Regions from separate parts of the Brevibacillus sp. M2.1A genome, predicted to be linked through region 2. Evidence: riboswitches for the same ligand, from Rfam matches in the RefSeq annotation. Region 2 holds a riboswitch; the other holds the start of a gene.
The links. Region 2 has a riboswitch for S-adenosylmethionine ahead of HP567_RS21335 (homoserine dehydrogenase). Riboswitches for the same ligand answer to the same signal wherever they lie in the genome.
Positions count from the first base shown of each region.

Region 1: linked by a shared signal. The riboswitch ahead of HP567_RS05165 (homocysteine synthase) and the one ahead of HP567_RS21335 (homoserine dehydrogenase) in region 2 are both predicted to bind S-adenosylmethionine.

Region 1 covers NZ_JABSUY020000001.1:1,040,614-1,048,497, forward strand. The annotation lists gene HP567_RS05145 (DUF58 domain-containing protein) at 1-457, opposite strand, end outside; gene HP567_RS05150 (AAA family ATPase) at 462-1,400, opposite strand; gene HP567_RS05155 (MFS transporter) at 1,449-2,675, opposite strand; gene HP567_RS05160 (ArsR/SmtB family transcription factor) at 2,672-3,721, opposite strand; gene HP567_RS05165 (homocysteine synthase) at 3,875-5,179, opposite strand; SAM riboswitch class I at 5,269-5,375, opposite strand; gene HP567_RS05170 (rhodanese-like domain-containing protein) at 5,687-5,998, shown strand; gene HP567_RS05175 (SCO family protein) at 6,080-6,706, shown strand; gene HP567_RS05180 (YqzG/YhdC family protein) at 6,703-7,041, opposite strand; gene HP567_RS05185 (hypothetical protein) at 7,145-7,884, shown strand, end outside.
Region 2 covers NZ_JABSUY020000001.1:4,438,678-4,446,561, reverse strand. The annotation lists gene kynB (arylformamidase) at 1-338, shown strand, start outside; gene zwf (glucose-6-phosphate dehydrogenase) at 437-1,936, shown strand; gene HP567_RS21355 (Gfo/Idh/MocA family protein) at 1,960-2,949, shown strand; gene HP567_RS21350 (cyclase family protein) at 2,971-3,612, shown strand; gene HP567_RS21345 (DinB family protein) at 3,630-4,193, shown strand; cobalamin riboswitch at 4,219-4,424, shown strand; gene HP567_RS21340 (hypothetical protein) at 4,581-4,718, shown strand; SAM riboswitch class I at 4,814-4,920, shown strand; SAM riboswitch class I at 4,985-5,096, shown strand; gene HP567_RS21335 (homoserine dehydrogenase) at 5,184-6,449, shown strand; gene HP567_RS21330 (CapA family protein) at 6,512-7,681, opposite strand; gene HP567_RS21325 (VOC family protein) at 7,760-7,884, shown strand, end outside.

The DNA.
Region 1 (7,884 bases), 3.4 Mb from region 2:
CACCCAATAACGGCAAAGTCTCGGATTGAACATCTCTCAGCCAAACTGTGCCGCGTTTGTTCGGGACGAGAATCAAGGTGCGTGTAGCACTTTGCCGCATCGGCAGATCAAACCGCAGGCGAACGCTAGTCCGATGATTGAGGAGTCGCACCTCGTCTGCGCCTTCCACCGAAACATGCTCCGGCAGTGTGAAGCGAAGCCAGGTAGCAGGCAAAGGCAGCCACGAACGATTGTGCAAGCGAACTGTAATGTGCACGGGTGTCCCTGACAGGACGCGCGTTTGATCACTGGACCATTCGAGCGACACCCACTTGGACATGGACTTGGCCCACCAGTCTTGTGCAGCGGGGAGAAAAAAGAAAAAGCCCCCAAACAGAAAGAAAAACCAGTGGCCCGAAAAAACGGCGAAGAGCAGCAAGACAAAACCGATTACGTGAAAGGTTTGCTTGGTGATCATAGCACTACACGCTTTCTTCGACGGGAGCGGGGACGCTGGTCAAGATTTGCTCCACGACTTCCTGCTCCGTCACATGCAGCTCTGCTTCCATAGAGAGGCGGATGCGGTGGGCTGCCAGACTTGGAAACACCACTTTTACATCATCTGGCAAGACAAAAGTACGACCAGAAACGAACGCGTAAGCCTGAGCGGATCGCAACAGGGCGAGCATGGCGCGCGGACTGATGCCCACCTCAACCGAGCGATGCTGGCGAGTCGCTTCCGTCAGGTCGATGATATAGTCTTCCACTGGTTGGCTGACGTGAACAGTTGTGACCTCGCGTTGCAGAACCGCAATTTGTTCGACAGTGATGACCGGCTCGACCGCCTCTAATGGGGAGTCGCTGCGGAATCTCCGCAAAATTTCTTTGGCATCCTCTCTTGTACCGTAGCCAAGAGACAGCTTGAAAAGGAAGCGGTCCAACTGTGCTTCCGGCAGTGGATAGGTCCCCTCCGATTCAATCGGATTTTGGGTAGCAATAACCAGCATGGTCGATGGGAGTGGCAGGGTGACGCCTTCAATCGTAACCTGGCGTTCCTCCATGCATTCCAGCAAGCCGGATTGAGTCCTGGGAGTGGCCCGGTTTATTTCATCTGCGAGCAAGACATCCGCAAAAACAGGTCCCTTGCGCAGTTCGAATTCACTTGTTCGTTGATTGAACACGTGTAGACCGACGACATCAGATGGCAGTAGATCCGCGGTGAATTGCAGACGGTTGTAAGAGCCACCAATTGCTTGCGCCAATGTTTTGGCAAGCACGGTTTTTCCCATTCCGGGCAAGTCCTCCAGCAATACGTGTCCACGGGCGAGCAATGCCGTTACTAATAGGCGGATCTGACTTTCCTTGCCCACGATGACGCTGCTGACAGCATGCTGAAGGTTATCCAATGTCGGATGAGTCATGAAAATTCTCCTTTTCCCATTCAAAATTGAGGAGTCGTACGGTTTTTATTATATATGGAATATCCTGTTAGTTACAAATTTTCGAAATAATATTCCCGTAAGCGCAGCGATCACGATGACGGCACCTACAGAGATGTAAAGAGGGCGAATCCCTACCTGATCGCTCAGCTGTCCGCCAAGCCAAATACCGACGGGCATCGTCGCACGTGCGATGAGCAAGCGGACAGACAGTACACGCCCCATTAGCTCGGAAGGAACGTGAAGCTGATACAGGCTAGTACTGTGTACTTGGAAAAACGGAGCAAACAGACCAGCCAGTAGTTCGATGGTGATTGCGAACCAGATGTCATGGGTAAAGCCTATTGCAACAAAGCTCAAGCCACCTAGTACCAGTGATCCCAACATGATCAGGGGCTGTCCGAAGCTGCTACGGAAGCGAGGGACGAGCAAGGAGCCGAAGAAATATCCCAATGGATAGCCAGCCAAGAACAAGCCTACATGAAATGAGGTGCCTTGCAGCTCGCCGGCTACAAAAGGCAGGTTTAGTACGAGTGTGACTCCGACAGCGAATTGGACGAGAGCTGAGTACAGGCCAAGCCAGAGCAGAAGGGGTTTCTGCCAAAAAATCGCTAGACCAGCCTTAAACATGACGAACCAGGATTGCTTCTTGTTGGCAGTATTCGCTGGGGCGATTGGACAAAGAACCAGAAAGAAACCGCTGAGCGCATAGCTGATCGCGACCAATGCGAGTACGGCCTCACCACCAATACTCGCCACGAGAATTCCAGCCAAAGGCGGACCTGTAATCAAGGCAATTCGCAGGACGCTATCCAAATACGCATTGGCTTGGAGGAGTTGCTCTCTTTTGACCAGAGTAGGGAGGAGCGACTGACTGGCTGGCACATACAGCGGTTGGACGAGACCGTTGATCAAAGCAGTGAAATACAGCGGCCAGAGCGATTCTGTCCCGGAAGTAATGACTGCAAAGGACAAACAAAACGCAGCAGCTCGCATCCATTGAGAAAAAAGCATGACACGCTTCTTATCGAATCGGTCGATGTACGGCCCAGCTACCAACTGAATCGCGAGCGACGGCAAAAAATACAGAAGCCACATCTGTCCGACCGCACCTTGTGAGCCTGTTGCCTGATAGATTAACCAGCTATTGGCGAGGGTACCGAGTGAGGCGCCGAGTTCTGAAATGAGCTGACCGAAAAGAATCCAACGGTAAGAACGCTGCTGCCAGACAGAGGCTTGTACCGCGTTTTGGTTCATGGGTTGCTCCTGTCCAGGAAGTCATCCCACATCAGGGGAAGCTTGTCCAGCGTATGACGGCGTAGTCTGTAACGGGAGCCTGCTTGTTCAACGAGATGGGCAGACCGCAGCATGGACAGGTGATGGTGCACGGTCGATTTCGCCATGGAGAGTTGATCGGTTATCTCTTGCAGACTCAGGTCCTTTTCCGCCAGCAATTTGACCATGCGTAGCCTGTGCTCGTCTCCGAGTGCTTTTAAGGCTTGCACCAGTGAAGGGGGTGGCTGATAAGGATCTACAGCATCGTGCAAATTTTCGTCGGCCACAGGGTAATAAAAAATTTTCGTCCCGACAGCATCGGCCTGTACGGTCCACGGGCGATAGATCGCTTGTGGAATCAGCAGTACGCGTGTCACGGCAGGCTCAGGGAGGTAGTTCGAACCCGTCGCATACTCTACCAAGGCTTCCGGGGTGAGCTTTCCTAGCTTGTTTTGCTTTTGCGACCAATCCCGTTCTAGCATGCGAACGATTTCTTCCTCACGCGGCTTGATGTGAGTGGTATACCAGCCTTCCATCAATTGGAGAATATGGCCCCGCAGCTCTTCTGTATCAACGGAAGTAATATGGCCGATATACGATTCAAAAAAGAGGTGCGCACGGCACGCTTCCTGCAAAGCGGCGCAATCATCTTCGCTTCCTTGTGCAGCCTTCCGCCGTGCTTCCTGAATATTTTCACCGAGATAAGGGAGGGCCTCGTATCGGAGCTGTTCGGTTGAGAGATCTCTGACATACGAGAGAAAGGAATCCAGATCAGCGAAAGGGCAAAGATCGAGCAGTTGCAAAAGCGTCTTCCACGTGTTGTGCTCCTTCGCATATTCGACCTCTTGCCGTACAGAAGGTGATAGCTCGTCCAACAGTTGGCGCCAGTAGGCAGGAGGGTGTTCCATCGTGTGATGCAATTGATCGTAGGTAGCGGCAGCGATTCCCAGGGCAGCTTCGAATAAAGGAGAATACGAAAGCTCAACCCGGTAGGTCGTTCGTTCACTGCCAATGTTCAAAATCTTCATGTGATCATCCTTCCAAAATTTGTGCATGATTGTATTTTATAAATACCGAATGTTAAATTCAATGTTTTTCGAACGAAAATAGAAAAGGAAAAGAAGAATCACAAAATCTCTATCCAAAGAGATGACATGATTCTTCTTTCTGTAAAGGTATGGTTAACCTACCGTGGATAATTGCAACGCACGCTGCAGGGCTTGCTCCAAATCGGAAATGATATCGTCAATGGATTCTGTGCCGACGGAGAGGCGAATAAGTCCCGGGGTCACTCCGGCTGCTGCCTGCTCTTCTTCCGTCATCTGCTGATGTGTTGTGCTCGCTGGGTGAATGATGAGTGACTTGGAATCTCCGACATTTGCGAGATGGGAGAACAGCTTCACTGACTCGATCAATGTTTTTCCTGCCTCAACGCCACCGCGAATGCCAAAGGTCAGAATCGCGCCAGCACCTTTTGGCAAATATTTTTGGGCCAATTCACGCTGGGAGTCTGACTCCAATCCCGGATAACTCACCCACTCTACGGCAGAGTGATTGGTAAGGAATTGGGCTACTGCCAAGGCGTTTTGGCTATGCCGCTCGATGCGCAGATGCAGAGTTTCTAATCCTTGCAGGAACAAGAAGGAGTTGATTGGGGCGACTGCTGCTCCGATATCGCGCTGGAGCTGAACACGGGCCTTGATAATATAGGCAAGCGGACCGACTGCCTCTGTATAGACGACGCCATGATAGCTGGGGTCTGGTGTAGTCAGACCTGGGAATTTTCCGTTGTTCCAGTCGAATTTTCCAGAGTCTACAATGATACCGCCAATTGCCGTTCCGTGGCCGCCGATGAATTTGGTGGTGGAGTGCACGACGATATCGGCCCCGTGCTCAAAAGGACGGCACAAAATCGGAGTTGCAAAGGTGTTGTCCACGATCAAAGGCACGCCATTTTCGTGAGCAATATGGGCGATCGCCTCGATATCAGCGACATCAATGCGCGGGTTTCCGATTGTCTCGCAAAACACGGCTTTTGTCTTTTCATTGATATAGGACCGGAAATTTTCCGGATTGGATTGATCTGCAAAATGAACCTTGATTCCAAGGCGGGGAAGCGTGTGGGCGAACAGGTTGTAGGTACCGCCGTAGAGGCTGCTGGAAGCGACGATCTCGTCTCCTGCATGCGCAATATTTAAGATCGCGAATGTAATGGCAGCTTGCCCGGATGCGGTTGCGAGTGCGCCAACACCACCTTCAAGTAAGGCAACGCGCTTCTCAAACACATCCTGCGTGGGATTCATGATACGTGTATAGATGTTCCCAAACTCTTTTAAGCCAAACAGGTTGGCTGCATGCTCCGTATCGCGGAAAACATAGGAGGTCGTCTGATAGATCGGAACAGCACGCGAGCCTGTTACAGGGTCAACCTCCTGTCCACCGTGTACCGCAAGTGTTTCTGGCTTCCATTGTTGTTGATCGGACATGTCCATCTCTCCTTTTACTATGGGGAATCGGCAAATAAAAAAACGGAGCATTCTCCTGAGAAGAAGAAGCTCCATCATGCACGGGCTTTTGTTCATCTCTCAGAATCACTGGATTCTGCAGGAATTGGCACCATGCAGCTAGTCTGCTGGTTGCCGGGCTTCGTAGGGCCTGTCCCTCCACCGCTCTTGATGAAAACAATTGTTGTCGTAATTGTATGAAAATAAAACCTTGCTGTCAACGATAAATATACAGTTATCGGGGAGGTTTTTATGTATATATGAATGAAGGTGGTTCACCCATGCCATTAATTTGTAACGGTTTTGTCTCAAGCTGTTCACAACCCGTGTGGCTATTGCCGCAGCGAAATAGGAGATAATGGTAGAAAATGGGGAGTATGGATGCATGGTGAAGCCAAGTGCTCTTCGCGTTAGAAAAGTAAAAAAGCGTGTGATATCATGGAGGTGGTTACAACTGATCTGATTGTACATATAGGAGGATAAATAGCGATGAGCCATGGAGTAAAGGAAATTACACCACAAGAGCTGTTGGAAAAGCTGGAAGCCAAAGAGGAACTGCAAGTCATTGATGTACGTGAAGTGGAAGAGTGGAATGCAGGTCACATTAAAGAGGCAAAGCTGATCCCGCTCGGCTTTTTGCCACATCGCATTGATGAATTGGATAAGAACATTCCGATTGTGATGGTTTGCCGCAGTGGTGCCAGAAGCAATACAGCAACAGAGTATTTGAGTGCACAAGGATACGACGTGGCAAATATGGTTGGCGGCATGCTCGCATGGCCAGGTGAAGTGGAACAGTAAGATGTGATAGAAACAGTGTGAATGCCTCCCGTGTGTAATCAGGAGGCATCACGCATGGGACAAGCAGGGAGGTAGCAACCCGTGAGTGAAGGAGCACAATTGCAGCAGGAATCTGCAATGAAAAAACATTGGTTTCCTGTGTTAGCTGGTATTATCCTTTTGGCTATCATCGGAGTATTTGGTTATAATTACATGACAGAAGAGAAGATCGAAGTGTTGAAGCCGATCGCGGACTTCACCTTGGACAACAGTGACGGAACAACCTATACATTTAATTCAAGTGCTGGCAAGGTACGATTGGTAGAGTTTATGTTTACCAAGTGCCCGGATATTTGTCCAGCGACTACGTTCAACATGGCCAAGCTGCAAGATCAGCTGAAGGAAAAGGGACTGTTCGGAGACAAAGTGGAGTTTGTTTCCATTTCTTTTGACCCTGATAACGATACGCCGGAAGTCTTGCAGGAGTATGCAGCCAAGTTCAAGGCAGATCAGAGTGGCTGGAAGTTCCTGCGTGGGGACGCTCAGGCTGTAGAGAAAGTGACGAAGGATTTTGGTCTGATGGTCATTAAGGAGCCAGATGGTTCTTATTCCCATACAGCTCGCATGTTCCTGGTGGATGGAGATGGAAACATGCGCCGCGCATACGGGATGGCAGCCAACATGGAACTGGATGTCATGATGAAAGAGATGGTACAGCTCGCTGACTAGCGGGTCTCCTCATAGGAGATGTTTACGACTTCTTCTGTCTGATTCACGAATTCAATATGAACGAGTAACGCCCACCTGCGATTGCTTTCTTGAAGCAAGAGCTTAAACGTCTCTTCCGACGTGGTGGGCGTTTTTTGTTTTCGTCCGAGATGCAGGTAATCCACAATTTGAGCGCTTGGATATCGCTTCATCGTTTCCTGCATTGCGAGTCTGCCCCATTTTGCATAGGAAGGCTGGGCGTAGGTAGGGACCGTCTGAAAGATGAAGAGGAAAAGTACGATAGAGAGAAGGGGCATCATGTTCCGATAGCGAAATAGGCGACGAGCGGTTTGCACTTGCTGATCCCTCTCCTTTTCGAAATGGCTTGCCATGTATTTTGAAGACTTTTCGGAATATGATTCGTAGAAAATAATGACAATGAAGTGCGGGAGGTATTCGATGCATTACTTGCTCATTCCCTTATTTGGCGTTCCTGTGTTAGTGGGGGTTCTTGCGGCGATTTTCCAAAAGCCTCCTTTCTGGAAAAAATGGGGGCTCACGATTGCTTCAGCCGTATTGATTTACGGGGGCTGCTTTGCCGCGAATGTATATTGGCAAATGAAGTATGGTATTCCGGTGCTGCCCACGGAGGCCGACTTGGAGGTATTTTTCTATTTTTGTATCCTGTTGGTGTTTGTTTGTATCCTCCTGTATATTGGCTTTTTGATCACGATGAGAAAACAGTTCTGGAAGATGAACCTCGTTTTTCTATGCACAGCTTTTGGTTTGTTTAGTTTTTTTGCTGCTGCCTTTTTAGGGATGGGTCCCTTTTTGAAGAAAGCGGAGTACGTTATCGTCGTACAAAAAGCAAAAGACCAGTGGAAAGAGGCGAAGATGGACAATGAGAAGCCCATTGACCTCGCCCTCGTATACAGCAGACAAGAGTGTACGAAAAATTGTGCCGGGTATCCTTATTCAAGCCTCATTTTGGTACGGAATCAGTCGGACCAGCCGTTGGAGATCGATTTGAAGTTGCGATTGAAAAACAAAAGCGGTGCCGTATTAAAAGAAGTCGAGGCCGTACCACTACAACTCTCTTCAGGAGAAATTACGGAGGTATGGACGGGCGATTCTTATGCGAAGCACGACTTCTGGGCGAGAGCTAGTGTCGTTACCGATGAACGAGTTGCCGATTTGGA
Region 2 (7,884 bases):
AGGTTGATCTGGAGGGGGTCGAACGCTTGCTGCTCAAAACGTTATCATGGAGCGATCCCCATCAATTTCCGTCAACCATCTGTCATCTGCGAGCGGACTTGCCAGCGTTTCTCGCCCAAAAAGGCATTCGGCTGATTGGAGTAGATGTCCCATCTGTCGATCCGCTAGACAGCAAGGAACTGGCTGCTCATCATGGACTTCACCAGCAGGATATTCATATTTTGGAGGGGCTTCTGCTCGATCATGTCGAACCGGGAGATTACGAACTGATCGCACTGCCGCTGTCTTTGGTAGAAGCAGATGGAAGTCCGGTACGTGCAATCTTGCGTCGTTCGTAAGGCTGCATATTGATAAAGCAGTGATTTTCTCGAATAATAACAGGGTAACGACAAAAAACCATCATTACGGCGTACGTATGAAGGGAATGAAAAAGTAGATGGAAGCGATGACCTTTGTCCTTTTTGGCGCGACAGGAGATTTAGCAAAACGCAAAATTTTCCCTGCGCTCTTCAATTTATATGTCGATCAAAAGTTGCCTGCCGCTTTTTCGATTATCGGCGTGGGGAGAAGGGCGTGGTCTGATGACGAATTTCAGGAATCTGTTCGCCATTCTGTCCATGAGTTTTCCCGTCGGGCCCAGATTGATTCCCACGAACTAGATGCTTTCTTGTCTGCTTGTCGCTATGCGGAAGTAGATGTCATGGAACCGCGTGCTTATGTTACGTTACATGATCTAGTCCTGCAAAGAGAGCAAGAGCTGCAGATTCCGCAAAACCGGATGTTTTACTTGTCAGTGGCCCCGCAATTTTTCGAGGGAATTGCAACCAATGTCAAAGCCAGCGGGCTCGGTTCAACGACAGGCTGGAAGCGCCTGATCATTGAAAAACCGTTTGGACATGATTTGCAATCCGCGAAAGAATTGAATGAAAAGCTGGGGAAAGCATTTTCGGAAGAAGAAATTTATCGCATTGACCATTACTTGGGAAAACCGATGGTGCAAAACCTCGAGGCTCTCGAATTTGCGAACCCGGTCTTTCAGGCTCTCTGGAACAATCAGTTCATCGCCAACGTGCAAATTACGGCGAATGAAACGGTCGGCGTCGAGGATCGGGCTGGATATTACGAGCCAGTTGGAGCACTGCGTGACATGCTTCAAAATCACATGTTGCAAATGCTCATGATCATCGCCATGCAGCTTCCGAAGCGAATCACATCCGCTCATATCCGCGAAGAAAAACGCAAGGTAATGGCAGCCGTGCGTCCGATGAAGAAAGAAGAAGTCGGGACCCACGTTATTCGCGGTCAGTATAGCGCAGGACATATTCAAGGAACGCCTGTAGCTGGCTACAGGGACGAGCCTGGTGTCGATCCAGTTTCCATGACAGAAACGTATATTGCCACTCGTGTCTGGATTGATGACCCGTTTTGGCAAGGGGTACCTTTTTATATTCGCACGGGCAAAAGACTGCAAGAAAAATCAACAAGGATCGTCATTGAGTTCAAAAATCCGCACGAAAAGCTATATCAGGAGCAAAATGAAACGACATCGCCTAATTTGTTGATTATTAGCGTGAATCCGAACGAAGGTATTGCTTTGCAGGTAAATAGTAAGAATCCGACAAATAGCGGTAAGATTGAGCCGGTGACGGTAGATTTCAGTGCAGGGACAAAAGACGTGCCAGAAGCGTACGAGCTGCTCTTGTTCGATGCACTCCGGGGGGATTCCACTTACTTTGCGCATTGGGATGAGGTCCGGTTGTCGTGGGAGTGGGTGACACCGATTTTGGAAGCCTTCGCTGAAAATTTGGTACCGCTCTTTACGTATGAAGCCGGCTCATTCGGACCAAAGGCCGCAGAGCAATTGCTTGCAGCAGACGGATTCGTGTGGTGGCTGGATAAGGTCGAAGAACGAGTGCCAGTCACTGCAACGAGATAGAAAAAGAAAAGGGAGCGGATGAGATGCGATTTGGCGTAATCGGAACGAACTGGATCACCGAGGAATTTATCCAGGCTGGTCAAGAAGTAGAAGGATTTTCTCTTCAGGCTGTTTATTCACGTACCATCGAACGCGCCAAGGAAATCGCTGACAAGTACCATGCTCCATTCGCCTATAGCAGCCTAGAAGAAATGGCTGCAAGCAAAAATATTGACGCGGTCTATATTGCGAGCCCCAACTCCTGCCACGCGGAACAAGCGATCCAGTGCATGGACGCGGGGCTGCACGTATTGTGTGAAAAGCCACTCGCTTCCAATGCAATTGAGGTAGAAGAAATGATCGAGGCAGCGAAAAGAAATGACGTGCTTCTCATGGAGGCTGTCAAATCTACACTGTTGCCCAATTTTTTTGCGATACAAGACAACCTTCACAAGCTGGGAAAAATACGACGTTTTATTGCGAGCAATTGCCAATATTCTTCGCGCTATGACGCCTACCGCGAAGGGAAGGTTTTACGTGCTTTTGATCCTGCTTTTTCAAACGGAGCCTTGATGGACATCGGTATCTATTGTCTATATCCGTTACTCATCCTTTTTGGCAGACCAGACGACGTCAAAGCAGGAGGAATTGTGCTTGATTCTGGCGTGGATGGAGAAGGCAGTATGCTGTTGAAATATCGCCAGATGGATGCCATCATTAGCTACTCGAAAATTACGACCTCCTATCAGCCAGCAGAAATTCAAGGGGAGGACGCCACGATGGTAATCGATCGAATCAACCATCTCAAAGAAGTGGACATTCGTTACAGGGACGGACGAATCGAGCAAGTAACAAGGCCACAGACCCCGAAGACTATGCACTATGAAATAAGAGAATTCTTGCGCTTGGCAAGGATTGGGGCCAGACAATCCGCAACGAATTCGCATGAAGTTTCCAAAATGGCCATGCAGGTCATGGATGAAGCGAGAAGACAGATGGGCATTGCTTTTCCAGCGGATCGAAAAAAACAGTAGGCAAAGGGGAGTGGGTTTGGGATGAAAATGTATGATGTAACCGCCACCGTGTACGAAGGAATGACGGTATATAAAAACAAGCCGGAAAAGCAGCCGAAAATACATACGGCTACCAGTGGGTATGTAACCGAATCGAGAATCGATATGGACCTTCACACGGGTACCCATGTGGATGCTCCCCTGCACATGGTGAATGCTGGCGATACATTTGAGAGTATTTCCTTGGAGAAGCTAGTTGGCAATTGCAAGGTTCTCGATCTCACAGCGGTAGAAGACAGGATCACACGCGCTGACTTGGAGAGATTCGATCTTGCGCGAGGAGATTTTGTCCTGTTTAAAACGAAAAACTCTTTTGAAGAGGCGTTCTCTTTTGAATTCATCTTTCTGTCAGAGGAAGGTGCAGAATATGTAAGTGAGCTGGGGGTGCGGGGCATTGGCACTGATGCACTTGGAATCGAACGTAGCCAGGAGGGTCACCCCACACATAAAAAGCTGTTTGCAGCGGGAGTCATTGTCATAGAAGGCTTGCGGCTAGCAGAGGTCCCACCAGGCGAGTACTTTCTGGTAGCTGCCCCACTCAAGCTGATTGGCACCGATGCAGCCCCGGCAAGGGTCCTATTGTTTGAAGGTTTACATAGCAATTTGTCTATCGAAACTGAATGACGAGGAGTGGGAAACGTATGCTCAGACGACCAGAGCGGGATGAATACGCTGCTTATTTTGACTATTATATTGGACTTGTACCGGAGGGGGAGCTGCAAACGATCCTCACACAACAAGGAGAGAGGCAAGTCGCATTATTTTCCTCACTTGCGCCCGAGCAAATTGATTATCGGTATGCACCAGGCAAATGGACGGTAAAAGAGGTTTTGGGTCATCTCGTCGATACAGAACGCATCATGAGCTATCGCTTGTTGAGAATTGCGAGAGGAGATCAGACACCCCTCGTCGGTTTTGATGAGAATGCTTTTGTTGAACACGGGGGCTTTCAACTAAGAGACCTCTCAGATTTATTGGAAGAGTACAAGGCTGTTCGTGCTTCCACCATCGCGCAGGTCCGCGGAATCTCTCCGGAAGCATGGACGCGTACAGGACTTGCCAACGGAAACAAACTATCTGCAAGGACATTGGCCTACGTGATTGCTGGACATGAAGCTCACCACACTACCATTTTGAAAGAGCGGTATTTGGGGAAGGAATGGCAACTGGCCCACGAACAAGGTTCGCAATACACGGAAAAATAACTGAGGAGAGTAGCAAGAAAAGACAATTTCATAGGTGGAAACAGGTTCCTTAGGGCGTTACCAATTCGCCCCAAGGATAATAGGGAAGCTCGGTGCAAATCCGACACGGTCCCGCCACTGTAAGAGGGGAGTCAGCGTCCAACAAGCCACTGGTCTATCCAAATAGACGGGGAAGGCGACGCTAGACGATGAACCCATAGTCAGGAGACCTGCCTGTTTCGACAACACTGATAGACCTACGGGAGATAGGGAGGTGTTAGAGATGGCTTGCGAAAAACAGCGAGTGGACAAGTACGTCCCTCCTTTTCTGGCATTTTCTAACGATCGTCACGGTCGAGCGGAAAATGCTTTTTTTATTTTGGGCAGGATAAAAGAGGAGGAGGGCGTATGATGATTCAAGTTTTTATTTGCCAATGGTGCGGATATGTTGAGGAAAAGGAGCTGCCTGAGGACTGCCACGAGGGCGTGTTTCATTGCACTTGCTGCAGTATGGAAGAGGTAGAAAGCCTGTTCACCTACAACTGAAAGCTTTGCCAAAATCAGCTTGCAATCAGAAAAGAAAGAATTTTGTTGACGCTTGCCTTGGAATTTCTTAGAATAAAGCTCAACAGCATAAATGGTTCTTATCCAGAGAGGTGGAGGGTCTGGCCCGATGAAGCCCGGCAACCGTTGCATATAGCGACAAGGTGCCAATTCCTGCGAGACGTTTCGTCTCGAAAGATAAGAAGCGGGTTACTCCATTGGTAGATGAACCTTCTTCTTAGCGAAGAAGGTTTTTTAATTTCATATTTTCTTTATCCAGAGAGGTGGAGGGACTGGCCCGATGAAGCCCGGCAACCGTCACGCATATTTTGTGACAAGGTGCCAATTCCTGCAGGACATATACGTCCTGGGAGATAAGGAGGGGGAGCATTAGCTACTTACAAGCCTTCTTCTTATCGAAGATGGCTTCTTCTTTTTATCCAAAATTCGGGGTATGGGGTGGTTAGAATGAGTGCAGAAGTGGTACGCGTAGGATTATTGGGATTGGGGACAGTGGGTGGAGGCGTAATCAAAACGATTCGCTCGCAACAGGAGAAGCTGGCTACTCGTCTGGGTAAACGAATTGAAATCGTCAAGGCATTGGTGCGTGACTCGGAAAAAGAGCGGGCGGTTCATGTCGACCCGGCTTTATTGACAACAGATTTTGAGGATGTATTGAGAAGCGATGTGGATATCGTGGTGGAGGTCATGGGTGGTGTAGAACCTACCTATGACTACGTTCGTGCTTTGATCAAAAAGGGCTGCCATGTGGTAACTGCCAACAAAGAGCTCCTGGCGAAAAAAGGAACAGAGCTAGTCGATTTGGCAAATCAGCATCAAGTGCATCTTGCCTATGAAGCGAGTGTGGCAGGGGGCATCCCGATCTTGAGTGTGCTGAGGCAGTTCCTTCGCACGAATGATATCCAAGGTGTTCGCGGTATTCTCAACGGAACAACGAACTTCATCTTGACGAAAATGGAAGCAGAGCAGCTCTCATATCAGGAGGTGCTCAAGCAAGCGCAGGAGCTGGGCTATGCGGAAGCAGACCCTCGTTCGGATGTAGAAGGCTTCGATGCTATGTACAAATTGTATATCTTGGCACAGCTTGTTTACGGAGAATCGCTGCCTTTAGCGGATGTTGTTCGTAAAGGAATTGCAGATTTGTCAGTAGGTCACATTCGGATTGCAAGCGAGCTGGGGTATCGGATCAAGCTGATCGCACAGGCCTATCAAGCTGAGAAAGGAATTCGCCTATCTGTTGAACCAACCATGCTTCCGCTGAGCCATCCGTTGGCGCAAATCCACGACGCATTTAATGCTGTCCAGCTATCCGGCAACATCGTGGGAGACTTGCTGTTTACAGGAAGAGGGGCGGGAGAGCTTCCTACAGCAAGTGCAGTCGTGGAGGATTTGGCCTATTTATTGACACAGCCATTCACGCCGCATCCTACCTGGAAAGAAAAAACGGCTGACAAAGCTGGAGCTACATCGGACTCGGCAGAACACGTCCTGTGTTATCTTGAGGGCTCATGTCATACTGCGACGCCAGACCGAGTCTTGCATTTCCTTCAGCAGGCAGGAGTGAACGTACATAAGCTAAAAGTCCAATTCGATTTGGGTGGCGTCTTGCGCGCAGGCTTGATCGTGACAGGAATCAGTGAAGAGCATGAGTCTTTGTTGAAAAATGATTTTGGCTTAGAAGTGCGCTGCTTCCCTGTTCTTGAATCTGCGTAAGGAAGAGGAATCATATGAAGAAAAGCCGTATTTCTAGGTATCTGGAAACACGGCTTCTTTTGTCAGGGGGCAGTCTCCACTGCTTTAGCACGTGGCTGCACACGCCCGTCACTTTGAATGTCGACACTCTCAGAAATGGATTCGATGCGTTTTAGCAGGGCAGCGCCATTGCTTTCATTCATGGGTACGGCTTGTCCCAATTCTGCGTGAAACGGAAGCATCGTCAGTTCACAATCGCCGCTTTTCGTACAGCTTGCTTGCAGGACCATCGTTTCCCAAGTCTTGGGTTCGTTTGACCGTGTAAAAATGAAATTGCCAAGACTGTACGCAATCCATTTGTCGTTGTATCGTTCAAAGCCTTGAAGTACGTGGGGATGACCGCCGACAATCAAATCTGCACCAGCATCGATGTAGGCACGGGACAGCTCTTTTTGATGATCGACAGGATAGTCGGAGCGTTCCTTGCCCCAGTGTGCAATCACCACGACGAGATCAGCTTGGCTGTTCGCATCCTGGATCGCTTTCACTGCCAGTGTAGGATCATAGGAAGCGGCCATACCTGGCTGGGAATCTCCTGCAAACCAGCTCGTTTCGGGAATGACCCTGCTGAAGCCGAGAATCGCGATCTTGATGCCGTTCTTTTCTATGAATACAGGTGAATAGGCACGGCTGGCATCTTTACCGGCGCCGACGTATTCAATCCGGTTTTCGTCCAAAGCGTCAAAAGTATCCAACAATCCTGGAACTCCTTGGTCCATGGAGTGGTTATTGGCGAGATTCACCACATCAATCCCCGCGTTTTTCATGGCAGGAACAGCAAGTGGCGATGATTTGTAGACATACTCCTTGTTTTGAGCGGCAACACCTGTGACGGTGATAGGCGTCTCCAAATTGGCAATGGTGATATCATCTTGCAAAAAGAGCGAGCTTACATGTTTATATGGGTAGTCATAGCTGTTTGCGAGTAAGGTTTTCTCAACATTTCCTGACATCATGATGTCACCGACAAAGGTGAGCTGCACAGAAGTCTTTTGGTTCGCGGTATTGTCAGGAGTAGGCTGTGTGTTCGGGTTGGCATGTTCTCCATCCATGGCAATTTGGAATAGGTAGTAGGTTCCGACGACGAAGATGGCCAACAAGCTAAATAGGAGCGTGTTCTTTCCCATACGTACCCATTTTCTGCGTGAGCGCTTGCGCCGAGCATGTATCCGGCTTGATCTGTTCTCGTTCATTTTTCCCCCTTGTCTTTCTATCCTTACATAAATGAAGTTTGATATCCTATAAGTAATACGAAAAAGGGGCGAAAAAAGGTGCGATTAACTTTTGATCATTTGGTTCATTTTGTACATCGGACTCCACAGGAAGCAGCGGAACAATTTTGCCAAGCGGGTTTTCATGCGGTAGCTGGAGGGCGTCATGCGTCTTGGGGGACATG